DNA from 4 places in the Dickeya parazeae Ech586 genome. Region 1 is predicted to be linked to each of the others. Evidence: predicted binding sites of a transcription regulator. Region 1 holds the regulator's gene; each other region holds the start of a gene.

Region 1 (6,062 bases):
CCCCCCTTACTAGCCGTGGTAGAAGCCTGATGAGCCAGTTGGCTGGCGTGGCTGGCATTTTCCGCATTCTGTTTCACGGTCGATGTCAGCTGTTCCATACTGGCCGCACTTTCTTCCAATGCCGCTGCCTGCGACTCGGTACGGGCCGCCAGGTCGTTGTTGCCGGATGCAATTTCCGACACACCCTGATAAATGGAATCCGCACTGCTTCGAATGGTACTCACGGTGTTCGCCAGGCTGGTTTGCATATCGCGCAGCAGCGGGAACAGTTTACCTACGCAGTTGTTACCAAAATCCAGAATCGGTTTGCCAAGACGGCCAGCCGCAATCACCTGGAAGTGTTCACGCAGATCGTTGAGTGGGCGAGTCAAACACGCGACCAGATAGCGATCGGTCATAAACAGCATCAACAAACCAGCCACCAGCCCTGCCAACAAAATATTCTGTCCGACAGCAGTAATACTTTCCAACCGGTCGCCGGCATCGACGAACATCGTTGACCCGGCTTTGTTGAAGTTGGTGAACGAGACATTGAACTGACGACTGAAGGCGGGCACGATGTCTTTGGCATACTTGTCGTACTCATCGAACTTTTTGTCCACCGCACGCTGGTACATCGGCTCAACCCCTTGGGTAATCAGGTTGCTCCAGTCACGTGTTACCGCGTCCACCAGCTCCGGCGACATGCCGACATGATCAATCTTTTTGAAGGCTTCAAGGTTAGATTTCAGTAGATCCAGCGCAGCCTGTGATGATTTTTGCTGTTCATCTGCCTTCTGATCATCGCCACTCTGCCGATAATCAATCGCACGTGCCAGTCGGGTTACCATACGGAAATACTGGTCATTACCGGTATTAACCAAATTCATATTATTAACCAGCAAAGCACTGGTTTTAGATGTTTCGTTCATGGTTTTGAACGAATACATAGTGTAGAGCGAGACCGCAATCCATAACACACAGAAGATGCCAAGCACCCATAACATGGCAGTGCGAATGGCAATATTTTTTAGGAATTGCATAATTGACTCCATAAACGAGCTATTGATCGAGGAGGTAAGGCTTGTTTTGACTTATGTAATGAGAAAGTCTCTCGTTTTGTAAGAAACATTGCTGCACATTTACATTCAATAAAGCACCATGTTCCGTCATCGTCAAAACTATAAGAATATTTAGTCTTTTCTGTTTTTTTAAAAACTAATAAAAATTAGATATTTAACCAATTGCCCATATTTTCAGTTATCTGTGAGAATATCGTATTTAAAAAAAATTAAAAAAACATTAAGAAGGCGATTAAAAAAGAATCAATTAATTGTTTTTACAGCACGACTGCAGGCAGCCACAGATACACGTTTATCCGTCAGACAGTGTCTGCTATTATTAACGGATAGTGGGTGACGTAAGCACCATACCCTTAGGAATCAAGAGGTTATTTAATCTATGGCTCTCATAGGCATTTTTTTTGGCAGTGATACTGGTAATACCGAAAATATTGCTAAAACTATCCAGCAAAAACTGGGCAGCGACGTCGCCGAACTGCACGACATTGCCAAAAGCAGCAAAGAGGATCTGGAGCGCTTTGACATCCTGCTGCTGGGTATCCCGACCTGGTACTACGGCGAAGCACAATGTGACTGGGATGATTTCTTCCCAACCCTGGAAGAGATTGATTTTTCTGGAAAACTAGTAGCTATCTTTGGTTGCGGTGATCAGGAAGACTACGCAGAGTACTTCTGTGACGCCATGGGCACCATTCGCGACATCATCGAACCGCGCGGTGCAAACATCGTTGGTCACTGGCCAACAGAAGGCTACTACTTCGAAGCCTCAAAAGGCCTGGCGGATGACGATCACTTTATCGGCCTGGCTATTGATGAAGATCGCCAGCCAGAACTGACCGGCGAACGCGTATCCACCTGGGTCAAGCAAATCAGCGAAGAGCTGAATTTGAAAGCCTTACTGGCCTGATTCACCCGTGGCCCTGATGCACCGCTGGTGCCAATGTAGTCGGGGCCATATCACCATCGATAAGTAAACATCGATAGGTAAATCTCAACAGGTAAATCGATGGCTAAATCGATAATGAGAGCCATAGATAGATAAAACCTATCGCAATCAGTGATACATTTTTTTAACTTTTCATCCTGACAAGGTACAATGTCATTCGCTCAGCCGGATTATGTTTAATGATAAATCCTGGCGTACAATTTGTTCCTTATCGATAACTACTCTGAATACAGTACGTTAACCTGAACCATATTGTAAAAGTTCCGTAGTTTTCATTTCGATGGTGCGGTTCTATAATTGAGACACATGACCTTTTTTACGCCGACCGATGATACTAGGCTAATAGCCTCCCAGATAAAGCACGTAACAGGACTAAATCCGCATGACTGACAACAACACCGCATTAAAGAAGGCCGGCCTGAAAGTCACACTTCCACGACTGAAAATTTTGGAAGTCCTTCAGGATCCTCAATGCCACCACGTCAGCGCGGAAGACTTATACAAGAAGCTGATTGATATGGGGGAAGAGATTGGTTTGGCCACTGTCTACCGTGTGCTCAACCAGTTTGACGATGCTGGCATTGTCACCCGCCACAACTTCGAAGGTGGCAAATCCGTTTTCGAACTCACCCAGCAACACCACCATGATCATTTGATCTGTCTGGATTGCGGTCGGGTGATTGAATTCAGCGATGAGTCTATCGAAGCGCGCCAGCGTGAAATTTCCGAGAAGCATGGCATCAAGCTCACCAACCACAGTTTGTATCTGTATGGCCATTGCAGTAGCGGCGACTGCCGTGAAGACGACAACGCGCACGACGAACGCTGATTGAGCCTTCTCTATTAATTCTGAGCAAAAATAAAACCGCCGAGGCGGTTTTATTTTTATCTTAACGTCCCAATCAGGCAGCGATTAACCCGCCCAACTATCACGCAATCCCACCGTCCGGTTGAATACCAGATGATCAGGACGGGAATAAACGCGATCCGCGCAGAAATACCCTTCACGCTCAAACTGATAGGCTTTTTCGACCTCAGCATTACCCAAACTGGCTTCGACAAAGCCCTGAGCAATACTCAGTGAATCAGGATTGATGGTGGAGAGAAAATCCTCTGCTCCGCCAGGGTTAGCTATGCTAAACAGGCGATCATACAGACGGAACTGCGCTGGCAACGCGTGAGCAGCAGATACCCAGTGGATCACACCTTTCACTTTACGGCCGTCGGCCGGATCCTTGCTCAGGGTTTCCGTATCACAGCTGCAGTAAATCGTGGTGATCACACCCTGCTCGTCTTTATCAATGCGTTCAGCCTTAATGACATACGCATTACGCAGACGGACTTCTTTGCCCAGCACCAGACGTTTGTACTGCTTATTGGCTTCTTCACGAAAATCAGCGCGATCAATGTACACTTCGCGACTGAAGGCAACCTGTCGTGTTCCCATCTCTGGTTTATTCGGATGGTTGGGCATGCTCAGCCATTCTTCATGACCTTCCGGCAGGTTCTCAATTACCACTTTCACCGGATCCAGCACCGCCATCGCGCGTGGTGCATTTTCGTTGAGGTCATCACGAATGCACGACTCGAGGGCTGCCATTTCCACAGTGTTATCCTGTTTGGTCACACCAATACGGCGGCAGAACTCACGAATAGAAGCGGCGGTATAACCACGGCGGCGTAAACCAGAGATGGTCGGCATGCGCGGATCGTTCCAGCCTTCGACGATCTTCTCACTCACCAGTTGGTTCAGTTTCCGCTTGGACATGACCGCGTATTCCAGGTTCAGGCGGGAAAACTCGTACTGACGCGGGTGAGCAGGAATGGTGATATTATCCAGCACCCAGTCATACAGGCGACGGTTATCCTGAAACTCCAGCGTACACAGCGAATGTGTAATACCTTCCAGCGCATCGGAAATGCAGTGGGTGAAGTCATACATCGGGTAGATGCACCACTTATTGCCGGTCTGATGATGCTCGGCGAATTTGATGCGATACAGCACCGGGTCGCGCATCACGATAAATGGCGATGCCATGTCGATTTTAGCACGCAGGCAAGCAGCACCTTCGGCGAAACCGCCGTTGCGCATTTTTTCAAACAGCGCCATGTTCTCTTCAACGCTGCGATCGCGGTACGGGCTATTTTTGCCCGGAGAGGTCAGCGTGCCGCGGTATTCGCGAATCTGTTCCGGCGTCAGCTCATCGACATATGCCAACCCTTTATTGATCAGTTCAACAGCATACATGTGCAACTGATCAAAATAGTCCGACGAATAGCGAACATTGCCGCTCCAGGAAAAACCCAGCCACTGAACGTCATGTTTGATGGATTCAACGTACTCGATATCTTCTTTTACCGGGTTGGTATCATCAAAACGCAGGTTGCACTTGCCGTTGTAATCTTCAGCGATACCGAAGTTCAGGCAGATGGATTTAGCGTGGCCGATATGAAGATAGCCGTTCGGCTCTGGAGGAAAACGCGTCTGAATGCTGTCGTGTTTACCGGTAGCCAGATCTTCATCAATGATCTGACGAATAAAGTTGGTTGGGCGGGCTTCAGCCTCACTCATGCTTGGTTCCTCAAATGCGAAAAAACAACCCTTAACCACTAATGATCCAACAAGCCACGCTGGGAAACAACCGTTTGTTTCATGAAAATTCAAGATAAAAAAACGGAGCGTGCTTGCAGGCGCGCTCCGTTTATCGATATCAGACGGCGATAATGACGCCAGCCGAATTATTCCTGTGAAACCTCACGCAAGGCGGCGGCGATATTCTCCGCCTGAGTGCCAACCACAATCTGCACGCTTTGCTTATTGAGACGAATCACACCCGCGGCCCCTAACTGACGTGCCGCTGATTCGTCCACCAGGCTCGAATCCTTCACGCTCAGGCGCAAGCGAGTGATACAAGCGTCGATGCCGGTCAGGTTGTCTTTACCGCCGATGGCCTGCAAATACCCTTTCGCTACCGATTGGGCATTACCCGCAGGAGCGGTTACCTCAGTTGAAGTCTGTGTTGTCGCAGCGGCTTCACGTCCCGGCGTCATCAGGTTAAATCGGGTAATGGTAAAGCGGAACACCACATAATAAATGGCGAAGAACACCACTCCCTGGAGCAGCAACATATACCAATGTGTCGCCAGTGGGTTGCGCGTAGAAAGCACCAGGTCCACCAAACCAGCACTGAAACCAAAACCGGCAATCCAGTGCATGCTGGCAGCGATGAATACGGAAATCCCGGTCAACACGGCGTGCAGTACATACAGCACAGGCGCGACAAACATGAAGGAGAATTCCAGCGGTTCGGTAATGCCGGTGAAGAAGGCTGCAAACGCCGCCGCCACCATAATCCCCGCCACCCGGCTACGATTTTCAGGACGCGCACAGTGATAAATCGCCAGCGCCGCGCCCGGCAAACCAAACATCATGATCGGGAAGAAACCGGCCTGATAACGCCCGGTAATGCCCGGAATCGCTTTGCCAGCATCAATCGCCTGCTGCCCGCTCAGGAAATTGGGGATATCGTTAATGCCCGCCACATCGAACCAGAACACTGAATTCAGTGCATGATGCAACCCGACCGGAATCAACAGGCGGTTAAAGAAGGCATAGATACCAGCACCCACCGACCCCATTTGCTGGATATGTTCGCCAAAGGACACCAGCGCGTTATAAATCACCGGCCAGACGTACATCAGCACAAACGCCACCACAATCATCAGCACTGATACCAGAATCGGCACCAGTCGGCGACCGTTGAAGAAAGAGAGCGCTTTAGGCAATTCAACCTGGCTGTAGCGGTTATACAACTCGGCGGAAATCACGCCGACCAGGATACCGATGAATTGGTTTTCAATCTTACTGAATGCCTTGGGTACCTCTGCCAGCGGGATATGTTGAATCATTGATACCGCCGCAGGCGAGCACAGCGTAGTCAACACCAGATAACCGACAAACCCGGACAGCGCCGCCGCGCCGTCTTTATCCTTAGACATACCGTAAGCGACACCAACAGCAAACAATACCGCCATATGCTCGATAATCGCCGCGC
Region 2 (6,062 bases), 910 kb from region 1:
ACGGTGCCAAATTCTGGGGGCACTGGAGCTCGGCGGACCTGGTGCACTGGCGTCATGAGCCGGTGGCGCTGGTACCGGCTGAAAGCTATGAAAGCCATGGCTGTTATTCCGGCTCCGCCGTGGCAGATAACGATACCCTGACGCTTATCTACACTGGCAATGTGAAATACGATAACGGCACACGCACGGCGTACCAATGTCTGGCGCGCGCTAACGAAAACGGCGAATTCGATAAACTCGGTCCGGTGCTATCACTACCGGACGGGTACACCGGCCATGTGCGTGACCCGAAGGTCTGGCGCTATCAGGACAGTTGGTACATGGTGCTGGGCGCGCAGGATCTGGACTTGCAAGGCAAAGTGCTGTTGTACCGGTCGCCTGACTTACTGCAATGGCAGGCGCTGGGCGAAATCGCCGGTTCTCGTCTCAACGGGCTGGGCGATTTCGGTTACATGTGGGAATGCCCGGATCTGTTCACGCTGGGAAATCGTGAGGTGTTGATCTGTTGCCCGCAGGGGTTGCCCGCCGAAGAAGAGCGCTATCTGAACACCTATCAGTCCGGCTATTTCGTCGGCTCGCTCGATTATGACAACGCCTGCTTCCCTCATCAGGCGTTCCATGAGCTGGATCTGGGCTTCGAGTTTTACGCGCCGCAGACCACACAAAGCGAAGATGGTCGCCGGTTGCTGTTCGGCTGGATGGGCGTACCGGATCAGAACGAGTTTTTCCAGCCGACACTCACCCACGGCTGGATCCACACCATGACCTGTCCGCGTGAACTGACGCTCTGCGATGACCGGGTGTATCAACAACCCGCACGTGAGCTGCAAAGCCTGCGTCATCTGGAACACCTGTGGCAGGGCGTCGCCGACTATGCCCCCGCCTTACCCGCCAGTAGCGCAGAGCTGATGCTGGACACACAAGGCGAATTTCAGATCAATTTCGCCGACATCTTAGTGCTATGTTGGGACGGCGAACGCCTGACCTTAAGCCGCCGTAATCGTCGCACCAACGAGCCAGAACACCGTTACTGGCATGAGGGCGCGCTGCACCACCTGCAAATTCTGTGCGACCGCTCCAGCGTGGAAATCTTTATCAACCACGGGCAGGCGGTGATGTCATCACGCTACTTCCCCACCAGCGACGCCATGGTGCGTTTTAGTGGCTCCGGGCGCATCACGTTGCGGCACTGGTTGTTGGCGACGTGCGTGATAGAATGAGTTTCCTTTTCATGCCGTTAGCGGCCATTGCGTTCTAAAGATATTACGGTGAAACCAACCAAACGCGTCACAATCAGCGACATCGCGCGACTGGCAGGGGTATCAAAATCCACTGCCAGTCTGGTTCTCAATGGCCGCAGCAAAGAGTTCCGTGTTTCGGACGAAACCCGTGACCGGGTGCTGGCGCTGGCGCAACAGCAACGCTATCAACCGAGCATTCATGCTCGCTCGTTACGTTCGAGCCGCAGCAACACGCTGGGATTGGTGGTGCCGGAAATGACCAACTACGGTTTCGCGGTGATTTCCCGCGAGCTGGAGTGCCTGTGCCGGGAAGCCGGGTTGCAACTTCTGATCGCCTGTACCGATGAGAACGCCAGTCAGGAAATGATGGCGGTCAACAGCCTGATTCAGCGTCAGGTGGATGGCCTTATCGTCGCGTCCAGTATGCTGAGCGACGCCGAATACCAGAAGATTAACCAACAGTTACCGGTATTACAGTTCGACCGGGTGATTGGTGATTCCACCCTGCCGATGGTGGTGTCTGAAGCGGTGGAATCCACTGCTGCGCTGGTGGAAAACATCGCCCGTCAGCATCAGGACGAGTTCTACTTTATTGGCGGCCAGCCGCGCATATCACCGACCCGCGATCGGCTGGCCGGTTTCCAGCTTGGGCTGGAGCGCGCCGGTGTAGCGTGCCGCCCGGAGTGGATTATCCACGGTCACTACCATTCCAGCTCAGGTTACGAAATGTTCGCACAGTTGTGCGCCCGTCTGGGTCGCCCCCCACGCGCTTTATTTACCGCGGCCTGCGGCCTGCTGGAAGGGGTGCTACGTTACCTGAATCAACACAACCTGATGGACTGCGATATGCGGTTGTGCAGCTTTGACGATCACTACCTGTTCGACTGTCTGCCGATGAAAATCGATACCGTGGCGCAGGATTGCGAAACGCTGGCGCGCAACAGCTTTGAGATGATCAACGCGCTGATTGAAGGGCAACCGCTCGCGGAAAGCCGCGTGTACGTGCCGACCCGCCTGCACTGGCGTCATCCCGACTCTCGCTCCTGAATACGGCATCGACCATCACGCCCGGTGAGGTTTTTCGCCACTAAAAAACCTTTCACCAATAAAAAACCACCGCGCAAACGGTGGTTCTTTTACTGGTGGTTCGATGCTGTCAGTACCCCGTTTATCAGCGTACTTTCTCCGCACCCACCAGGCCGATTTTGAGATATCCTGCGTCGCGTAGCGAGTCCATCACCCGCATCAGGGTTTCATAATCCACGCTCTTATCTGCCTGGAAAAAGACAGTGGTGTCTTTATTACCCTGTGTTTTGATTTCCAGCGCCTGCGCCAGCGTTGCCTCTGTTACCGCATCGTCACCCAAATACAGCTGTTTATCCGCCTTCACCGTCAAAAATACCGGCTTTTGCGGGCGCGGCTGCGGCGTAGCGCTGGACGCAGGCAGGTTGACGCGCACGTCTACTGTCGCCAGCGGTGCCGCCACCATAAAGATGATTAACAACACCAACATGACATCGATAAACGGCGTCACGTTGATGTCATGCATTTCACCGTTTTCACTCTGCCCGTCGTTCAGATGCATCGCCATCGACTCACCCTACCCGTAGCTGGTGCGCCGGTGAAGGAGAAGGCTTGCCAACGCTGGCGGCAATATCCAGATCGCGGCTTTGCAGCAGCAAAATCTGCGCAGCCACATCGCCAACCATCGCCTTGTAGCTGGCCGTCCAGCGCGCAAACACGTTGTAAATCACCACCGCAGGAATCGCCGCCACCAACCCGATGGCGGTCGCCAGCAGTGCTTCGGCGATACCGGGTGCCACCACCGCCAGATTGGTCGTCTGCGATTGGGCGATACCAATGAAGCTATTCATGATGCCCCACACCGTACCAAACAGACCGATAAACGGTGCGATAGCCCCGACCGTCGCCAGATAACCGGTTCCGCGTCCCATTTGACGCCCGGTTGCTGCAACACGGCGTTCAAAGCGAAACGCGGTACGTTCCTTGATGCCACCGTTGTCGTCAGAGCGTTCGGACAGCGCCTGCTCATTGCGGGCGTCCGTCAGCAGTTGCAGTGACACACTACCCGGTTTGAACACCGCCGCGATATCCACCGCATCATCCAGTGTGCGGGCATCTTCCAGTGCCTGATACTCACGGCGGATGCGCTTTTTCGCCCCCATCAGGCTCGCGCTCTTACTGAAAAAAATCGCCCAGGTGACCACTGATGCCAGTAACAAGCCAATCATTACCGTTTTTACCACGACATCAGCGTGCTGATACATGCCCAGAACGGACAAGTCGGTATTCATCAGGCCACCCACAGCGCCCGTCGGCGGCAGTACCGACGGCGTAGCGACAGCCGACGCGGTACCCACAGCAACCGATGCTGGAGCTGCCAGCGTGCGCCCCGTCATTCCCAACAACGCAAACGCCATCAGGCGATACATCACGCCCCCGCACACCCCGACGGACTTATGCCAGACCGATGACGCCCGTAGGTCACTTTTCTTCTCAGCCGTATACACGCTGTGCCTCCACCCTCATTCTCATACCACCGTAATCTGGCGAAAATGATACCAAACCTGAAATTAATTGATAGTCGTTCTCATTATTATTTGCGTATTGCGGGCCACCGTGATGCGAGGCATCCCTTATCCTGACACGCTGCCGTGCGATGTTCTCCCCGAGTCATCCTGAGACATCTTCATCCAGATAAGAAAAGCCGCCCCCCTGTCCCCCCAGCCGTGATAACGTACATGGATAGACGCAAGGAATGTTTGAGCTACAGGTAACGCCGAATGACGAGTAAAAAAATCGCCACCACGCTGGTGGCCGCCGGACGCAGCAAACGCGTCACCCAGGGTGCGGTAAACCCGGTCATCCAACGCGCTTCTTCATTGATATTCGATAGCGTGCAAGAGAAACATCATGCCGCCGTTAACCGGACCAAAGGCGCCTTGTTTTATGGCCGCCGCGGCACGCTGACCCATTTCGCGTTGCAGGATGCGATGACCGAACTGGAAGGCGGCGCAGGTTGCGCGCTCTACCCCTGTGGTGCGGCTGCGATAGCCAACGCCATTACCTCGTTTGTCTCAGCAGGCGATCACCTCCTGGTGACCGGTTCAGCCTATGAACCAACGCAGGATTTTTGTAACAAAGTGCTGAGTCGGATGAACATCAGCACGACCTTTTTTGATCCCATGGTGGGGGGGGATATCGCTAGCCTGATCCAACCCAACACCCGTGTGGTCTTTCTGGAATCGCCCGGCTCCATCACCATGGAAGTGCATGATGTGCCAGCGATTGTCGCGGCGGTTCGTCGCGTTAACCCGGATATCGTCATCATGATCGACAACACCTGGGCTGCCGGTGTGTTGTTCCGTCCGCTTGAGCTTGGCGTGGATATTTCGATTCAGTCCGGCACCAAATATATCGTCGGCCATTCCGATGCCATGATCGGTACCGCCGTTGCCAATGCACGTTGCTGGGATCAATTGCGCGAACAATCCTACCTGATGGGTCAGATGGCTGACGCAGACAGCGCCTATCTGGCCAGCCGTGGCCTGCGCACACTCGGTGTCAGATTGCAGCAACATCAGGAAAATGGCCTGCGCGTGGCACGCTGGCTGGCGCAACGCCCGGAAGTCGCAACAGTCAATCACCCTGCGCTGCCCAGCTGTAAAGGGCATGAATTTTTCGTGCGGGATTTTAGCGGCAGTAACGGCCTGTTCTCGTTTGTGCTAAAAGACACACTCAGCCGCGAACAGTTGGCCCATTATCTTGATCATTTCAGCCACTTCCGTATGGCTTATTCCTGGGGTGGCTTTGAATCGCTGATTCTGGCGAACCAACCGCAAGAACTGGCGGCGATTCGTCCGGCAGGCGGCGTCGATGTGACCGGTACGCTGGTTCGATTGCACATCGGTCTGGAAGATTGCGATGACCTGGAAGCTGATTTGGATGCCGGCTTTAGGAGATTGCAGGAAATGTGACGCCATTATCCCTCTGGCCCCGTGAAGCTGCTGTGGTAAGTCAGGCAAAGCGTATATGATGAGCAGTTACAACGATGACAAAACGTTTACCTTTTTTACCCTATCCTGATGCTCTTATTTTGAAGCTCAGCGCAGTGTATTTACGCGGCCACGGGGTTTATAGCAAAACCAGACAGGATGCAATATGAGTGTTGTTCATGAAATAATACGGGCGCTGTGGCAGCAAGACTTCAGCGTCTTGTCCGATCCACAGGTCATATGGGTGATTTATGGCATGCTGTTTACCACCCTGTTTCTGGAAAATGGCCTGCTCCCCGCGTCCTTTCTGCCTGGTGATAGCCTGTTATTGCTGACTGGCGCGCTGGTCGCCAGAGGTGTGATGAGCTTCCTTCCTGCCGCAGTGTTATTGACAATAGCGGCAAGCCTTGGCTGCTGGTTAAGCTACCTGCAAGGGCGCTGGCTGGGCGACACCCAGTTGGTGAAGAAATGGCTACATCAGTTACCCGCTCACTACCACCAGCGCACTCACAATTTGTTCCACCAGCACGGGCTGTCCGCATTGTTGGTAGGTCGTTTTCTGGCGTTTGTCCGTACCCTGCTACCCACCATCGCTGGGATCTCCGGGTTCAACAGTACTCGCTTTCAGATTTTCAACTGGCTCAGTGGTTTTCTGTGGGTCAGCGGTATCATCACGATGGGTTATGCGCTCAACCAGATTCCACTGGTCAAACGTTATGAAGACCAGTTCATGGCCGTATTGTGTATCCTGCCGCTGGTGCTGCTGTTGAGTGGGCTGGTGGGAATGCTGTTGGTATTGTGGCGT
Region 3 (6,062 bases), 170 kb from region 1:
ATCGGCGCAAAACGTGCACTCAAACGAACAAATCCGCGCCAGCAATGAGTCCGGCGGCAGATCGACATCACAGCATTCGCAGTTGGGCCGTAACTCCAGCATGGTGTGTGCTCTCCGGTTTTTCAGGGATGATTCATGATCACTGACTTTACGCGTTCAGTAAGCCGCTCGCCAGCCAGTCATCCGTGCTTTTTATCCCCGGCAACACGAAGAAATAGCCACCGCCGATCGGTTTGATGTACTCCTCCAGCGGCTCGCCATTAAGCCGTTTTTGCACCGTCAGGAAACCTTTTTCCAAATCGGCCTGATAGCAAACGAACAACAGCCCCATATCCAGTTGGCCGGAATTGGATACCCCCAGCGAGTAGCTGTAGCCACGACGCAACATCAGGTTGGCGCGGGTCTCCGGCGTGCGCGGGTTAGCCAGACGAATATGCGCATCCAGCGGGATCACTTTCCCCTCCGGGTCACGGCTGTAATCCGGCTCATCATGTTCATTCACCATACCCAACGGCGCACCGCTGTGCTTGTCCCGCCCGAAAATAGTTTGCTGCTCCTGCAACGGTGTGCGGTCCCAGAATTCAACATGAAAACGGATGATACGCGCCGCCTGATAGCTGCCACCTGTCGCCCATGCTGGCTCGCCGGATGCCGCATCGACCCACACTATCTGGTTCATCAAGGCGTCATCCCCGGTATTGGGGTTGGCGGTGCCGTCTTTGAAACCCAGCAGGTTAACCGGCGTTTCCTGGCCTTTGCTGCGCGCAGCATGTGCGGAGATAAATCCTTCGCGCTTCCAACGCACGCTGAGCAGGTCCGGCGTTTGTTTGATGATGTCACGCAGCGCGTGCAGCACCGTTTCGTTGGTGTTGGCGCAGATTTGCAACAACAGATCACCATGACACAGGCTGGCGTCCAGCGAATCGTTGGGAAAACGGGTCATGCGTTGCAGCTTCAGCGGCTTGAGTGCCTGCAGACCAAAACGCTCGTCAAACAGTGATCCACCGACCGACACGGTGATGGTGAGGTTATCCGGGTAGATTTCCGGCCCCATGATGCCGGAATCCAGCGGTGGTAAGCGCGGGTCTACATCCGGCACGTTGCCCCCTTGCGTCAAAAACGCAATACGCTGGGTCAGCAACCGAAACAACCGAACCAGGTCGGCTTTGTTGGTCGCCAGTACATCAAACGCCACCAGCATCATCGCCGCCTGTTGTGGCGTGACGACACCCGCCTGATGTTCGCCCAGGAACGGCTGCTTTTCCCAGCGTTCATCCTGCACTGCCTGCGGCTTCTCTTGTGCCTGCGCCAGCTGGTCCGCACCGAGCACCAGCGCACCGCCCATCATCCCCAGCCCTTGCAATAAGCGGCGGCGTGACGGTGAGGCCAGGTCAGGATGAGCCGGACACGCAGAGGGATGAGAAGACTTCGGCCCGCCTTGCGGGCCCGTGGTATGACTCATGATCGCTCGCCTCAATCCAGCCCAAGCACGCCGCGCAACTGTGCCAAATCTTCCGCCAGCGTCGTGATCGGCCCTTTCAACGCCGTGCGATCGGCATCACTCAGCTTCTCGTAAGACTCAAACCCGTCTTTGGTTTTGTACTTCGCCAGTACGCTATCAACGGTTTTGAAATTGGCGTCAATTTTGCCCAGCAACGTCGGATTGGCCTTCTCCAGCAACGGACGCAGCAGGTTAACAATCTTCTGTGCGCCATCAACGTTGGCCTGGAAGTCCCACAAGTCAGTACGGCTATAGCGATCTTCCTCGCCGCTGATCTTGGTTGCCGCCACTTCCTCAATCAGGCCCGCGGCACCACCTACCACTTTATTCGGCGGGAAGGTCAGGCTGGCGATACGTTTTTGTAACTCCTGCGTATCGGCATTAAGTTGATCGGCGTAATGCTCCATCCCTTTGGTGGAATGATCGGCGAACAGTGCTTTCTCCAGCCGGTGGAAACCGGTGAATTTCGGGTCGTCGGCTTTCTTCTCGTAGTCGTCTTCGCGGGCGTCAATACTCCCATCCAGATCAGAGAACAGTTCGGCAATCGGCTCAATACGCTCGTAGTGCTGACGGGTCGGCGCATACAGTTTGCGCGCTTCATCCAGCTTACCGGCCTTGATGGCGGCAGTGAACAGCTTGGTCTGCTGAACCAACCCGTCCACTTCTTTGGTCACATACACCTTGTATTCGGCGATAGGCCCAACCAGGTCCAGTACGTTGGTTTTGGCCGTAGTCGCCTCGGCGCTGGCGGTGACCACCAGCTTACCTTTCGGGTTGCTGAGCAGCCCGCAGGTCATGTCATACTCACCCGGCTCCAGATTCGCGGTCATCTTTTGGGTAAAGCCTGGCGCGATGTTCTCACGCTCTTCCACCACCATCACCCCTTTGAGGATTTCCCACTCCAGGTTTTTCTGGCTGGCGTTGGTGACCACAAACTGTGTTTTACCTGCTGCGACCGTCACCTGCATCGGCTCGCACTGCTTGTCATTGACGGTTATCTTAACCTGCGCAATATCCGCAGCCAGCACACCAAACGCAGGCATAACCAGCAGAGCGGCGCACAGCGCCGTACGACGAAAAACAGGTGTAGACATAGACGTATCCCTTTTTGCATTCATTGTTTATGGTGATAGTTTCTTAAAATTCGAATGATTAGTGATGATGCTTACGTGCCGTTGCCATCGCACTCGGCTCCATACGCTGGGGCAGGAAAAAACACACCAGCGCCGGGATCAGGTACAGGAAATAGACCACCACTTCACTGACCGTCGGGGTTTCCTGATAACCGAACAGGCCTTCTAACACGGTGCCAAACAGGGTGTGGGTCGACAGCGTGGCGCTGAAATCAAACGCAATCTGCTGGAATTGATTCCACAACCCGGCTTCGTGAAAGGCGCGGATGGCCCCGGCAGCCAGACCGGCAGCAACAAACAAAATGAACAGGCTGCTCCATTTGAAGAAACGGGCCAGATGCAGTTTCACCCCGCCCCAGTAGATCATCACGCCGACCGCAATGGCGCACACAAGCCCAAGTACCGCGCCGATCGGTGCGTAAATCCCGACATCCTGCTGGAAAGCGGCCAGCAAGAAGAACACTGATTCCAGCCCTTCACGCGCCACGGCGAAGAACACCATCGCCACCAGCGCCCACCCTTGACGTTTGCTGGCATTGAGTGCCTGATCGATAGCCCCTTCCAGATGAACGCGCACCGAGCGAGAGACTTTGCGCATCCAAAACACCATGTAGGTGAGGATGACCACCGCTACCACCGCCACGATCCCTTCAAACAGTTCCTGCTGTTTTTGCGGAAACTCACCAGTGGTGGCGTTGATAAAGACCCCGAGTGCCAGACATAACGCCAGCGCCAGTACCACCCCCGCCCAGACGGCTCCCAGCCACTGTTCGCGCTGGGTACGTTTTAGGTAGCTGGCAATCAGGCTGACGATCAGTGCGGCCTCCAGACCTTCACGGAACATGATCAGTAACGGCACAAACATGGATGGATACTCCTTAAGCAGCCTGCACATACCTGCAGCCGCAAATGATGCGAATCACACAAAGAATGATAATAGTTCTTATTAATATAAAAAGGGAAGGAGGGGGTAACTCAATTTTTTCTAATCAAATATTTCAATGCGGTCAGTGATACTGGTCAGCGACAATGCGGACATTACGACCAGTTAATGGCATAATAATTTATTATTAATCAATATATTATATGAAAAACCGATGAACACGTCTGGCAATTATCCACCGACATTACAGTCGTACGCAACGGTTGCGGCCTTTCTTCTTCGCCAGATATAACGCCTGATCAGCCCCCTCTTTCAGGCGCTGAATATCGCAGGGGTTATCGTTGGAATGTGAATAGACGCCTACGCTCACCGTCACCACCTGCTCAGGCAGTAGCGACGCCTCATGCGGCAATGCGCAACAGCGTATATTCTCCACCACTTTCTCACCGTATACCGCGGCCTGTTCACCATTCATCCCAGGCAAAATAATCGCAAACTCCTCACCGCCATAGCGGGCCGCCAGCGCGTTGTCCGGCAACGGCAGGCTGTTCAATACGCTGCCCAGTTGGTTAAGGCAACGGTCGCCTAAAACATGACCGTAGGTATCGTTGTAACGCTTGAAGAAATCCACATCCAACATAATCAATGACAACGGCCCGCCTTCATCACGAGCACGGTTCAGCGATTGCTCCAGGTAGAGATCGAAACGCCGACGGTTAGCCAGCTTGGTGAGTGGGTCGATCAGGGCCAGTTTTTGCAAAATTTTATTCTTGTCGCTTTCCTCCTGATGCAGACGACTAATCGCATCCTTGTTCTTTACCGTCTGCCGGACTTGCTTTAAAACAAAGTTCCCCAGGAAAAACATGGCGAGTAACACCATGAGATTAATCACTATCGCCGATATATTTTCCTTCAGCCAGCGAGCCTGTAATGCCTCTCGCTCCAGACTTGCCGCCACCACCAGCGGATAACGATCCAGTTTGACATAACCGACAATACGCACCTTGTTGTCCAACGTAGTGCGCCAGATCCCCGTGCCGCTGCCCTGCTCCAGCCGGGATTTTTCAAACAGGCCACCATCAGAGAAGTTACTGTTAATGTATTGTTCCCTATTGGGATAGAGGTAGATGGCATGCCCGTCAGCATTCATCAATGACAGCACACCGTTATAATCCAAAATGAAATAACTGTAGAAATTACCGAAGTAATTGTGATCGATAGAGGCAAGGAAAACGCCCTTGAATTCACCGTTCGGCCCATTGATTCGTTTTGCCACCGGGATAATACGTTTGCCAGTCAGCGCGCTGGTCGTCACCTTACCGATAAATAGCGATGTCGTATTATGTTCCTTGAGCCAGGAAAAATATTCCCGTCGGCTGGCATTATAGATATACAGCGGCCCTTTGCCGGTAGATGAAACCAGCGTCCCATTCTTGTCAAAGAGGTAGAACCCGACTAATTGCGGCAATACCGAACGGTGGGCATCAAGTACACTTTTGACCTGCATGGAATCCAGCATGCCGGTTTGTGATAATTCCCGCAGCATGTCGTCAATAGCCACTTCAATGGGCACAAAGGTATCCTGTGCCTGACGTGACATTGCCACGGATAAATTGACGACCGTTTTCTCTGCATGCATCAACAGACGGTGATACGAGTTCCAGAAATTCCAGACGCTACTGGTAATAAAAATCAGGCTACAGGCCACCAGAAACACCACGGTAGCCATGCCGGGAGAAGAACGAAAAGGCAATGCGCGAAGGAAACGCAAAACACTGGACTGAAAATGATTATTATCTGACATAGGCGTTCTCAATGGGGCAACAACTTATCTATACCCGTCATACTTCCCATTACTCGTCATACTACTCGTCATGCTACCTGATACTTCAGCCGGTGTCCTGTCGGTGCTAGCGCTGACACCGCCACCCTTTCAGATGCGTAAACACAAGGCGGCCATCATGCTCTCATCATCCTGCATCAGGATTTATTTTCTGCCCGCGATGCAGTGCTGAACCATCTCGGTGCAGTCCATTCGCCCGATATCATCGTCAGCACTCACATCTGCACGCTATCCGTGCCTTTTATTAACCCAACAATGATAGCTGTTTTAGATTATTTTAACATTTCAAGAAAAAGGACAGATGTTTTTTTCTGATAATGTGCAGCGGCACTAAAATAATGCAATTAGCGCACTGAAATAATCAAATTAAATTCTCCCGACATCTCGTTTTATAAAAAACTGTCGACCATTTCATTTTCAACACCTGGCAGATTTTTACATTACATAAAAAAGAAATTAAACCATAAATACAAAATAAAAAACCAAAAAGACAGAATATGATTCTTATTTTTAACCATCATTGACAATATAAAACTGTTTGATAGCATCAAACAACAGCACATTGGTCCTATGCCTTCGTCTTATTCTTTTAAAGAAAAGACGCGAGTGCTCATTATTTTTATGGTTTTAATTATCCACACCCAAAATAATTTGAGTTGATGAATACAGCGCATTGCGTTGGTTCTTTTTGTTTTTTATTCT
Region 4 (6,062 bases), 2.1 Mb from region 1:
GCGCAAGCGTCGGAGCATCGTCACCTCTATCGATAAAGCCAACGTGTTGCAAAGTTCGATTTTGTGGCGCGAAATCGTCAACGAAATCGCCCGCGATTACCCGGATGTTCGCCTGAATCATCTGTACATCGACAACGCGACCATGCAGTTGATTAAGGATCCGTCCCAGTTTGACGTGCTGCTGTGTTCTAACCTGTTCGGCGACATCTTATCCGACGAATGCGCGATGATCACCGGCTCAATGGGGATGTTGCCGTCAGCCAGCCTCAACGAACAGGGCTTTGGTCTGTACGAACCGGCCGGTGGTTCCGCACCAGATATCGCCGGCAAGAACATCGCCAACCCGATCGCCCAAATCCTGTCCGCCGCGCTGTTGCTGCGTTACAGCCTGGGTGCAGATGATGCCGCCACCGCTATTGAGCAGGCGGTCAACCGGGCGCTGGCGGAAGGTTACCGCACCGGCGATCTGGCTAGCGGCGGCAACGCCGTCACCACCGATGAAATGGGCGATGCGATTGCCCGGTTTGTAGCAGAAGGGGCGTAATCATGGGTAAGACCTTATATCAGAAATTGTTCGATGCGCATGTGGTACACGAAGCACCGAATGAAACCCCGCTGCTGTATATCGACAGACATCTGGTGCATGAAGTGACTTCACCGCAGGCATTCGACGGTTTGCGCGCCATGGGCCGTAAAGTCCGCCAGCCGGGCAAAACCTTCGCCACCATGGACCACAACGTCTCGACTCAGACGCGTGATATCAACGCCAGCGGCGAAATGGCCCGTATCCAGATGCAGGAGTTGATCAAAAACTGTGCCGAGTTTGGCGTGCAACTGTATGACCTGAACCATCCATTTCAGGGCATCGTGCACGTTATCGGGCCAGAACAAGGTATGACGCTGCCGGGGATGACCATCGTTTGTGGTGACTCCCACACCGCCACCCACGGCGCGTTCGGCGCACTGGCATTCGGTATCGGCACCTCTGAAGTCGAGCATGTACTGGCGACGCAGACACTGAAACAAGGCCGCGCCAAAACCATGAAGATCGAGGTTGTGGGCGACGCAGCCCCCGGCATCACCGCGAAAGACATCGTACTGGCCATCATCGGTAAAACCGGCAGCGCTGGCGGCACCGGCCATGTCGTGGAATTCACCGGCAGCGCTATCGAAGCGCTGAGCATGGAAGGCCGCATGACCTTGTGCAACATGGCAATCGAAATGGGTGCCAAAGCCGGTCTGGTCGCGCCGGACGACACCACCTTTGCTTACCTGAAAGGCCGCCAGTTCGCGCCAACCGGTAGCGATTGGGATGCCGCCGTCGAGTACTGGAACACCCTGCGCTCCGACACTGATGCGCACTACGACACTATCGTCACACTGAATGCCGCCGACATCGCGCCGCAAGTGACCTGGGGCACCAACCCCGGTCAGGTGATCGCCGTCGATCAAATCATCCCGGCACCGGAATCCTTCCATGATCCGGTAGAGCGCGCCTCGGCAGAAAAAGCGCTGGCGTATATGGGCTTGCAGCCGGGCGTGAAACTGACGGAGGTGGCAATCGACAAAGTGTTTATCGGTTCGTGCACCAACTCCCGTATTGAAGACTTACGCGCTGCCGCCGCCATCGCCAAAGGGCGCAAAGTGGCCGACGGTGTGCAAGCCTATGTTGTCCCCGGCTCCGGCCCGGTCAAAGCGCAGGCTGAAGCCGAAGGTCTGGACAAAATCTTCCTGGATGCCGGTTTCGAATGGCGTCTGCCCGGTTGCTCTATGTGTCTGGCAATGAATAACGACCGTCTGAACCCGGGCGAGCGTTGCGCCTCGACCAGTAACCGTAACTTTGAAGGGCGTCAGGGCCGTGGTGGCCGCACCCATCTGGTCAGCCCCGCGATGGCGGCGGCAGCGGCGATTACCGGTCGTTTTGCAGACATTCGTGAACTGAATTAAGAGAGGCAACCATGGCTAAATTTACCCAACACACTGGTTTGGTGGTGCCGCTGGATGCCGCCAACGTCGATACCGACGCGATTATCCCGAAGCAGTTCCTGCAAAAAGTGACCCGTACCGGTTTCGGTCAGCATCTGTTTCACGACTGGCGTTTTCTGGACGATGCTGGTCAGCAGCCTAACCCGGATTTCGTGCTGAACCAGCCGCGCTATAAGGGTGCAAGCATTCTGCTGGCACGCGAAAACTTCGGCTGTGGCTCTTCCCGCGAGCACGCGCCGTGGGCGTTGACCGACTACGGTTTTAAGGTGGTGATCGCCCCAAGCTTCGCCGATATTTTCTACGGTAACTCGTTTAACAACCAGCTGTTGCCGGTTAAATTGAGCGATGCCGATATCGACGACCTGTTCAAACTGGTAGCCAGCCATGAAGGCATTACCTTCACCGTGGATCTGGAAGCACAGCAGGTTAAAGCGGGCGAGAAGACCTACTCGTTTGAAATAGACAACTTCCGCCGTCACTGCATGATAAACGGTCTGGACAGCATCGGCCTGACGCTGCAGCACGACGCATCCATCGCCAGTTACGAGCAGCAACAACCGGCGTTTCTGCGCTAGTTTTGCCTTGTAGGCTTTTAAACCACTTAAGTGCAGATGAAGGGTTTTCCGGCGTCAAAAACTGTGCTGAGGTGGGCGACTTCGCCGGGTGAGCGGCATGGATGCCGCGAAAGCCCGTGCCGCGTCTGGAACGCGTCACGGGCGGCCCGAACAGCGAAGGCGAACACAGAAGGGACCGCGTTAGCGGCACAGTTTAGCCACACAGCCAGTAGTCAAGGAGAGGCGGCGTCTGAGCCTCTCCTTGTCGTGCGTGCGATGGTGCTGCAAAGCGAGAATCGACGTTATAACGCACGAAACCTCTCACCGATCTTGCATAGACTCGTCAGCAACAAAACAACACGGTTGTTTGTCAACAACCTCAATGAGAACGAGGACCGCGGCTCCAGTAGGCCATAAAGGTGATAGATTCTTGCGCCAGGCCTTTTTCTGCCAGCAGATACCGACGCAACGCTTTCACCGCTGAGGATTCAGTGGCCACCCACCCGAAAAACTGACCTTGTTGCGCACTGGCCGGTTCCCAGACCTTCTCACCTTCAGCGATATCCGCCACCATCACTGGCTGTGCCGCTACTACCTGCGCTGTCGGGCATGACCAATGGCGCGCCGCCTCCAGCAAGCGCTCACCATAGGTCGCGCCCGTGCCTTCACGCGGCAACCAGACTACCTCGGCGAACGGTAACTGGCGATAATCGTCAGTGCAATCCGCCTGTAACGGTACTTCGATAAATGCCTGCACCTGCGGTGGGTTATCCTGCTGCGCCAACTGTTCCAGAATGCCTTTGATGGCTGGCAACGCGGTTTCATCGCCCATCAACAACACCTGACGGGTGTTGACTGACAACACCCACTCATAACCGCCGTTATCACCGGCAAAATCACCACGCGGTGCCACCACCTGCAATGTCGCGCCCGGCTGTGCACTCAACACCCAAGCAGAAGCGGGGCCTTCCGTGCCATGCACCACGAATTCCACCACCATTTCGCCGGTTTCAGTATCCAGACTGCGCAACGTATAAGTACGCGGGATGGGACGCTGTGGCTTCGGCATGGCCTGCACCATCTGATACCACTCGCCCACATCCGGCAGGCGTGGCGGTGTACCGTCTTCAGCAGGCAACAGCACTTTAATGCGTTGATCCGGCGCGCAGATTTTCATCTTTTTCACCGCCTCGCCACGAAAGACACAGCGCATTAGCGAGGGGGTAAGCAATGTCTTATGGGCCAACGTCACATCAAACACTTTATATTCCTTTACCCCAGCCATAACCTGCCTTTACCTCTTTGTTAGTGACTCCACGGCAACACGCCCCAATAACCGGTTCCGATGCCAAACGTCGACTGTTTTAACATTAAAAAATGCTAATGAGAACCATTATTGAATCAATTTTAATTCTCACATAAGACCAGTACTGTCAGTGCGGGATTGCCCGCGTGATCACGGTTTTATCCGGTACTTTTGCCCTATTCTGATCGTTCGTTATTCACGAGATAAGGAGACCTCATGACACGCATCATCCGGTGTTATCGCCTGAGCCTCTCCGGCGACTGTCGCCCCTGGTTCAACATCGACCACCGCCTCACCGACGATTTCCCACGCTCGCTTCATGCCTGATTCAGCTTTGCTCTGATTTTTTCCTGTTATTTCAATTTATTGTTTTTTGACGTCATACAGCGGCAAATCGGCCTGCTGACGGCGTTATGGAGAAAGTGCATGAAACGCATCCCTGAGCCTTTTCGTATCAAAATGGTAGAAAACATCCGTATGACCACCCGCGACGAACGGGAACGCGCCTTGCAGGAAGCAGGCTACAACCCGTTTTTGTTACGCAGTGAGGATGTCTACATCGACCTGCTGACCGACTCCGGTACCGGCGCCATGAGCGACCGCCAGTGGGCCGGGCTGATGATGGGCGACGAAGCCTATGCCGGGTCGCGCAACTACTACCATCTGTGCGATCAGGTGAAAGCGCTACTGGGTTATCCGTTCACGATTCCGACCCATCAGGGCCGTGGCGCGGAACAGATTCTGTTCCCGTGTCTGATTGCCAAAAAGCAACGCGCTGGCGGCGGCAAAAAGCCGGTGTTCATTTCCAACTTCCATTTTGACACCACCGCGGCCCATGTAGAGCTAAACGGTGCACGCGCCATCAATGTGGTGACTCCCAAAGCCTTCGACACCACCACCTATTACGACTGGAAAGGCGACTTCGACCTTGACCTGTTACAGACCACCATCGAGCAACACGGTGCGGATAACGTGGTGGCCATCATCACCACCGTCACCTGCAACAGCTCCGGCGGCCAGCCGATTTCAATGGGCAATATGCGCGAGGTGTATCGCATCGCGCAGCAACACGGGATCCCGGTCGTGATCGACTCCGCCCGGTTTTGCGAAAACGCCTGGTTTATCAAGCAACGTGAAGCCGGTTATGAGAACCGCTCGATCAAAGCGATCGTCCATGAGATGTACCAGTACGGCGATATGCTCACCATGTCGGCGAAGAAGGATCCGATGGTGAACATCGGCGGACTGTGCTGTTTTCGCAGCGACGAAGATCTGTTCAACGAGGTACGCATCCGCTGTGTACCGATGGAAGGCTTCGTGACCTACGGCGGGCTGGCCGGGCGCGACATGGAAGCGTTGGCTATCGGTCTGGAAGAAGGTATGAACGAAGACTACCTGACCTATCGTATCGGCCAGGTGACCTATCTCGGCGAGCGCCTGCGTGCCGGTGGGATTCCGATTCAATACCCGGTGGGCGGACATGCGGTATTTGTCGATGCGAAAAAACTGCTGCCGCATATCCCGGCGGAACAGTTCCCGGCACAGGCGCTGAATAACGAGCTGTATCTGGAAGCGGGCATCCGCAGTGTGGAAATCGGTTCATTGCTGCTGGGGCGTGACCCGGACACCGGCGAACAGAAACCATCGCCGCTGGAACTGCTGCGTCTGACCATTCCGCGCCGGGTGTATACCAACGATCACATGGACTATATCGCCGACTCGCTGATTGCACTGAAAGAAAGGGCCAGCAGCATCAAAGGTCTGACATTCACCTATGAGCCGCCGGTATTGCGCCACTTTGTCGCCCGGCTGAAACCGGTGGAATAACGCGCCACCATAAAACCTGCCATAAAAAAAGCCAGCGGAGCACTCCGCTGGCTGGTGAACAGCACCATTACTCAGAACACTGTGGCAGTTTCCCGCCACCGTTCTCACTCTCATTCGATAGCCACCGGCATTACAGCCAGCGGCGATACTCTTCCTCGTCCATATCCTGGATCTGCCACTGCGTAACCTGTAACAGCAATGCCATTCGCTGTGGAGCGGTGAGTACACCCCATCCCCGCCGACAGCCTCGGCAAAGCCAGCGACGATAAAAGCGGAATAACCGGTACATATAGCCTCCCCTTCACGACGGTTCGCGTACAGAACCATTCACTGATACTCAGTATCCGCGTAATATAGGGAAAAATATATTGATGACCTTGAGTCGTGGA

Evidence for each region. The regulator Fur, encoded in region 1, represses iron uptake genes when iron is present. The targets are predictions, from matches to a motif close to ATAATAATGAGAACNACTATCAA.
Region 2: the regulator Fur is predicted to act here: its motif matches at 3,840-3,862, upstream of metC (cystathionine beta-lyase).
Region 3: the regulator Fur is predicted to act here: its motif matches at 3,565-3,587, upstream of efeU (iron uptake transporter permease EfeU).
Region 4: the regulator Fur is predicted to act here: its motif matches at 3,918-3,940, upstream of DD586_RS17645 (siderophore-interacting protein).

The regions. Positions count from the first base shown of each region.
Region 1 is NC_013592.1:1,292,027-1,298,088, reverse strand. Features, by position in the region: gene DD586_RS05845 (methyl-accepting chemotaxis protein) at 1-1,022, opposite strand, end outside; gene fldA (flavodoxin FldA) at 1,441-1,968, shown strand; gene fur (ferric iron uptake transcriptional regulator) at 2,390-2,836, shown strand; gene glnS (glutamine--tRNA ligase) at 2,921-4,579, opposite strand; gene nagE (N-acetylglucosamine-specific PTS transporter subunit IIBC) at 4,747-6,062, opposite strand, start outside.
Region 2 is NC_013592.1:386,271-392,332, reverse strand. Features, by position in the region: gene DD586_RS01770 (glycoside hydrolase family 32 protein) at 1-1,220, shown strand, start outside; gene DD586_RS01765 (substrate-binding domain-containing protein) at 1,269-2,288, shown strand; gene exbD (TonB system transport protein ExbD) at 2,413-2,832, opposite strand; gene exbB (tol-pal system-associated acyl-CoA thioesterase) at 2,837-3,556, opposite strand; gene metC (cystathionine beta-lyase) at 4,046-5,239, shown strand; gene DD586_RS01745 (DedA family protein) at 5,424-6,062, shown strand, end outside.
Region 3 is NC_013592.1:1,464,274-1,470,335, reverse strand. Features, by position in the region: gene DD586_RS06575 (DUF1272 domain-containing protein) at 1-102, opposite strand, end outside; gene efeB (iron uptake transporter deferrochelatase/peroxidase subunit) at 149-1,462, opposite strand; gene efeO (iron uptake system protein EfeO) at 1,474-2,595, opposite strand; gene efeU (iron uptake transporter permease EfeU) at 2,654-3,499, opposite strand; gene DD586_RS06555 (sensor domain-containing diguanylate cyclase) at 3,762-5,321, opposite strand.
Region 4 is NC_013592.1:4,055,814-4,061,875, forward strand. Features, by position in the region: gene leuB (3-isopropylmalate dehydrogenase) at 1-544, shown strand, start outside; gene leuC (3-isopropylmalate dehydratase large subunit) at 547-1,947, shown strand; gene leuD (3-isopropylmalate dehydratase small subunit) at 1,959-2,561, shown strand; gene DD586_RS17645 (siderophore-interacting protein) at 2,920-3,825, opposite strand; gene tnaC (tryptophanase leader peptide) at 4,063-4,173, shown strand; gene tnaA (tryptophanase) at 4,273-5,673, shown strand; gene sgrT (glucose uptake inhibitor SgrT) at 5,804-5,962, opposite strand.